DNA from 2 places in the Paenibacillus sp. J22R67 genome. Region 1 is predicted to be linked to the other one. Evidence: riboswitches for the same ligand, from Rfam matches in the RefSeq annotation. Region 1 holds a riboswitch; the other holds the start of a gene.
What was found. A riboswitch is a leader RNA that binds a small molecule or an ion and turns the genes downstream of it on or off. The one in region 1 is predicted to bind S-adenosylmethionine.
Positions count from the first base shown of each region.

Region 1 (3,125 bases):
AACATCTCAACATTCTCTGTAAGGGCTGCATCCGTTAAATCAATAGCCGTAATACGGATTTCATCTTGCTCAACGTCCACGATCCGCAAACCATGCTGATCCAAACAAGCCGATAGTTGAACAAACGTCCAGTTATTTTGCTTAACAATAGAATCAATGTGCGTATGACCGTTAAAGTAAATCCCTACGCCCTCTTTCTTGCTTAAAATCTTCCACATATCAATGCTTGGGTGAATAGAACCTTTATCTTTATTGGAGTTAGTTGTTGTATTATGTACTGGATGATGAGCGAAAACTAAGACAGGTTTCGTCCCAGATGCTGTTATGACATCTTCAAACCATTGCATTTGCTCTTCGTCAACCCAGCCTCCCCAATCCTCGAAATCCATTTCTTTTGCTGTATCTAGAAATACGAGCACGGCCTTGTCACTTACTACTGCGTGGTAACGGTTTTGACCCGTAATTTCGAGAACTTCCCTTCTTGTTTGAGCATACAGATCATGGTTGCCCAAAGCATGATAGAACGTTCTATCACTTTTTCGTAGTAAACCATAGACTTCATTAAGCTCCGAGGAGTGCCCATAATTCGTTAAATCCCCCAAAGAGATATGAGCATCACCTTCCAATTCTAAAAAGCGTCCCAATAATGTTTCATAGAAACCATTACGTGCCTCTAACCAACCAGGAATTGTTTCATCAATTTCGTGATAATGTAAGTCTCCCATTAATACTAGCTTCATAAGATCTCTCCTTCTCTCACTTCAAATTTGATGTTACCATTCTCATAGTAATCATAATTAAGGAGTATTAAATCTATTTACAATTTCATTTATAAATTTTGTAAATTCTTTACTTGATTTTTCCAAAAGTCATGATTAACCCTATTTAATTTGTAAAATTAAACAAATATTTGCATGGGGAGAGTAGTGAAATTCCCTTGACAACCGAGTGCTTTGTAGTAATATTGAACGTAATCGAATATAATGATTTTTCTTATCAAGAGTAGGTGGAGGGACTAGCCCGATGATACCCGGCAACCGACAAACCTTTGTTTAGCAAAGGGATGCACGGTGCTAATTCTTGCGGAAACGCTTGTGAAGCGAATCTGGGAGATAAGAGCGAGGCTATGACTTTGAATTCCTATGACCTTTCTCTGTTTCCAGAGAAGGTCATTTTTGCTTTTTCGAGCTATTCCACTTGTTTAAAGGAGTGACAAGATGTCGATTGCCATAAAAAATTACATGACGACAGATGAAACAGTTGAATCTCGCCAGGATATTCCTCCCCTTCATCCTATTTTGCTGCATTCAAAAATCAAGATTACCCGAATAGAGTGTTTTCGCTATGACAACGAACTTGCAAAAAAGTTGCAGCTTGGAAATGAGGCCGATGATATCTGCGGACTAATTGCTATCACCACAGATGCAGGAGCCGTTGGCTTCAGGGAATTTGCAATTCCTTCAAGCAGCTTGAAATGCGATTTGACTACGTGGGTTGCTCTTTTTCAGCGAATAAAAGGCCTGACTTTGACCGAGACTGTGAACTATGCTGAGCGAAAACAAGAGGCCTGGGGACCCGTAAGATTAGATTTAATTGAGTCTGCCATTATGGATTTAATTGGAAAGTTAGGGTCACCCTCAGCAGACAACAAGGATCAAACAAATATCTTGGATCGGGCCTATTTATTCAACCATACGCAAGCGTATATTTCCTTCTAGTACGTATGCCCGTCAGCTCCCGTGGTGGTTAAATTAAAGTTCACTTGCATGCGCTTGAATTGAACGTACAGGAAGATGCCCGATGATAGCGTGATGATGCCTGACCAAAAAAACCAGGCCTGCACACCGAAGTTGCTCACGATCAAGCCTGCCAGCGAGAGCCCAATTGGTGCGGAGAGCAACGTGACACTCGTCACCAGAGAGATGACGCGCCCCAGAATCTCGGGTTCGAAAGACCGTTGAAGCATTGCCGCATAAGGGCCATTGAAGAACGGGGACATCATCCCCATGATGGTCGAGAGGATGACGAAGAAGATGAACAATCCTTGGCCAATCACACCAATAGCTACGCAGGTTAGGCCGATTCCGAGCATACTTAGGCAAATATACGAAATGTCCTTCAAACGAGAACCGAGCATGGACAGTAGAAACGAACCTACGATCATCCCGATACCGAATAAGCCATCAACGATGCTAGCACTATAACCCCCTCGACCAAAATGCGTCAGGGTCATCAAGGGAAATAAGGTAGGAAGCGGCATGATCGCAATACCGAAAATACCGGTGCCAATGGTAAGCAGAACAATTGGTTTCACCTGAATGAAGGCATTCCAACCGAATTTGAACTCGCTAAAAAAGGATGGTGTGGTCGGGGGTGAAACTGCCTTTGGCTGGCGAATTTTTGTAAACAGAAGCATGATATTAGCGATCAAAGCGCCAAATACATCCAGAAACAGCAGGATTCCCAGAGAGGTCGCCGAGTATACGGCAATGCCAAGCACAGGCCCTGCTATCATTGAGAACGAATTAATTAATTGCTGCCAGCCAGCCACCCTAGTCAGTTGATCTTCTGGAGCAATGAGCGGAATCGCTGCCTGGAATGAGGGAGCATGGAACGCAGATGCTGTTGAGCGGATCAGCAGGATGACATAAACAAATACCAAACTCGGATCACCCAAATAATAATAGAGGCCTAATGCTAAGCTAAAAAGAGCAATCGTCCCATCCGCTGCAATCATCGTCTTCTTGCGATTCCAGCGATCTAGCCACACGCCGATAAAAGGGCCAAGGATGACTTGCGGCAAAAATCCCGCAAGCCCGGCGATCATCAGGACAACGGCAGACTCGGTCGTTTTCGTCAAATGCCAAATGATCGAGAATTGAACCATGGACGTAGTCAGAATCGAGAAAAGCTGTCCGCTAAAGATTAGAGCAAACGTTTTTTTCCATTGCTGTTGCATGATTTTAGCCTCCAATAGTCCTCTATAACATCCTATGGAGGTATTTCACCATACAACCAACTTCCACCTTCTCCTGGGTAAAAGAAATTTCATAAAACTTAGCGGAATTCCGCTAAGTGTTTCTCTTGAAGGAACACATGCATCTTTGAAAGGAGTAAATCTTCTT
Region 1 is NZ_JCAUAX010000004.1:687,878-691,002, reverse strand. It holds gene AC58VC_RS19260 (metallophosphoesterase family protein) at 1-740, opposite strand, end outside; SAM riboswitch class I at 991-1,119, shown strand; gene AC58VC_RS19255 (hypothetical protein) at 1,218-1,718, shown strand; gene AC58VC_RS19250 (MFS transporter) at 1,715-2,959, opposite strand; gene AC58VC_RS19245 (MFS transporter) at 3,124-3,125, shown strand, end outside.

Region 2 (3,125 bases), on a different contig from region 1:
CTTAGGACGCTGTTCCTCTTCGCTCAAGCAGTCCTCCACGGCCAAATCATGTAGATGGAACAAAGGCTGAAGAAGTTCTAAATCCTCGATCCCTGCATCAATCCAATAAAAGCCTTTTTCTGGAGGTGTTAGTGCGACAGACACGTCATCGACCAATGTGAAAATGCCATTCTGAACCCACCGTGTTTTCATCTGATCCACCCCTTTGCATGGAATCAGCCGGTTACGTTCATCATGTGTGTGAGACTACGAATGATGGTATAACCGACTGCATTCCTACACTATAAAATTTACAAAACTTGCAGGTGCTACTCCTCGGTTCCCCGTCCAAACGTATGCCCCCCTTTTGCGTCCGTGTCGAATAATACTTGTCTAGTATAACCCTTCATATACCCCGTTTCAAGCCAAAAAGTTTGGCGAAACAAGTAGAAATGCGCTTTAGATACTTTATGGATTCAGGGCTTGTTCGGTGTCAAAAAAAAAGCGCCATGAAGTTACATGGCGGCTTTCAAGATCTTCGCTTTCAATTCTGTATAAATGTCAGTCAATTCAGAATTACCTCGGAGCAGTAGCTCTTCCTCATTCTCTGCACCGTAGATTCGACATAATAAGGCTGCGGCATCCTCAGCTTGCTGCATAGTTGGCTTCGATGTTTCAATTAGAGCGAAATATCGATGTAATGAAGCGAAAGCAGAGAAGTTATCCGAAGTTGGTGCGGACATAATAGACCCCCTTTATTGGTTAGGTAATGTAATCAGTTTGATATTTATTTAACCCTGTTATGAGCTATTTCAAACACCAATTAACGATACATTTCGTATCAATAATATCATAGCTGGACAGCCTTATGCAATTTCTTTGTTTTTGCAGGTTGTCAGAATCGGTTAATGTCTTGACTTTACCTTATTTTATAGTATGATGATTTTAATCGCATACGTTTCATTTTCTTATCAAGAGTAGGTGGAGGGACTAGCCCTATGACACCCGGCAACCGACAAACCTTTGCAAGCAAAGGGATGCACGGTGCTAATTCTTGCGGAACCGCTTTTAGAAGGCGAATCTGGGAGATAAGAGAAGGACATTGACAGTACTTTCCATGGCCTTTCTCTGATTCCAGAGAAGGTCATTTTTGCATTTAAATACACCCAAAATAAACCATTGAAGAGGAGTGAACAGGATGCCGATCAAGATTCCTGACAACCTGCCTGCCAAAGAAATTTTAAACCAAGAGAACATCTTCACCATGGACGAATCTGTCGCGTATCACCAGGATATACGTCCACTTCGCATTGCTTTGCTGAATTTGATGCCTACAAAAGAAACGACCGAGACGCAATTGCTGCGTTTGATCGGGAATACCCCGCTGCAGGTGGAATTCGTCCTTCTGCATCCGAAAACTCATACTTCTAAGAACACTTCCGTTGAACACCTGGAGTTGTTCTATAAAACTTTTGACGATATTAAAGAAGAAAAGCTGGATGGCATGATTATTACAGGCGCCCCAGTTGAGCAGATGGAGTTTGAAGATGTGAATTACTGGGAGGAGTTGACGCAAATCCTGAATTGGAGCAAAGAAAACGTCACTTCTACCTTGCATATTTGCTGGGCAGCCCAAGCGGGCTTGTATCATCATTTCGGGGTTCGTAAATTTGCGCTGGACAACAAAATATTCGGTGTATTCCCGCACACCGTCGAGGTGCCGAATACGAAGCTTCTTCGCGGTTTTGATGAAGTATTCCATGTGCCGCAATCCCGCCATACCGATGTTCGCCGTGAAGACATTGAGCGATGTCCGGACCTGGAGATTTTATCCGAATCGGAGGAATCCGGTGTCTATATCGCGGCTACACGTGACGGAAAGCATATTTTCGTAACGGGCCATTCCGAGTATGATGCGAATTCATTGAAATGGGAGTATGATCGGGATGTGAGCAAGGGACTTCCTATTGAAATCCCCAAAAATTACTACCCAAACAATGATCCTAGCAGACAGCCTTATAACACTTGGAGAGCGCACGCTAACCTGCTGTTCTCTAATTGGTTGAACTATTATGTGTACCAAGCAACTCCTTTTGAGCTTAACGCTAATATCAATGAAAGCCTGGCAAGTGCGCAACTGTAATTCGAACCCAAATCATGAGGAGGAACTCCCTTTGTTGAAAATCGAAAGTCGTCTCGCCCAAATTGGCTCCATCGAAGAACCTGTAACTGGAGCTATCAGCTTCCCTGTTTATCAAGCTACTGCTTTCCGTCACCCGAAGCTCGGTCAAAGCACTGGTTTTGACTACGCGCGTACCAAAAGCCCAACTCGCAAAGTGCTTGAGGATGCGATCGCTCAATTGGAATCCGGAGATGCCGGTTTCGCATGTTCATCCGGGATGGCCGCGCTGCAAACGGTGTTTGCCTACTTTAGTCAAGGCGATCACTTGATTGTTTCCTTGGATCTATATGGCGGTACGTACCGTCTGCTTGAGAAAATCATGTCTCGCTTCGGTGTAACGGCTACGTATGTAGATACGAACGATTTGGATGGTTTGGAGACTGCTTACCGTTCGAATACCAAAGGGCTGATCATTGAGACGCCGACGAATCCACTCATGATGATCACAGATATCGAACTTGTATGTACATGGGCCCGTAGGAAGGGTATTGTGTCCATCGTCGACAATACGCTTTTAACTCCCTATTTACAGCGTCCACTAGAACTGGGTGCAGACGTCGTCGTTCACAGCGCGACTAAATATTTGGGTGGACACAACGACGTGCTTGCCGGTCTGATTGTGACCAAGGGCAAAGAACTTTCAGAACAAATGGCGTTCCTTCACAATTCGATTGGAGCTGTTCTTGGTCCGCAAGACAGTTGGCTGTTGATGAGAGGCATGAAGACGCTGGCGCTTCGTATGGAGCGTCACGAGCAGAATGCAACAGCCCTTGCGAACTTCTTGCTGGAGCACCCGCTCATCAGCGATGTTTATTATCCGGCACTGGAGTCTCATCCAGGTCATGCCATTCAAAACAAGCAATCCAGCGGAAACACAGGAATTTTCTCCTTTAAAGTGAAAGACGCCAGACTGGTTGAGCCGATTCTGCGTCACATCCAGCTTATTGCCTTCGCGGAGAGCTTA
Region 2 is NZ_JCAUAX010000003.1:90,921-94,045, forward strand. It holds gene corA (magnesium/cobalt transporter CorA) at 1-192, opposite strand, end outside; gene AC58VC_RS12495 (hypothetical protein) at 495-722, opposite strand; SAM riboswitch class I at 945-1,074, shown strand; gene metA (homoserine O-acetyltransferase MetA) at 1,178-2,122, shown strand; gene AC58VC_RS12505 (aminotransferase class I/II-fold pyridoxal phosphate-dependent enzyme) at 2,157-3,125, shown strand, end outside.
Region 2: it holds a riboswitch for S-adenosylmethionine, as region 1 does, so the genes downstream of both, metA (homoserine O-acetyltransferase MetA) here and AC58VC_RS19255 (hypothetical protein) in region 1, are expected to answer to the same signal.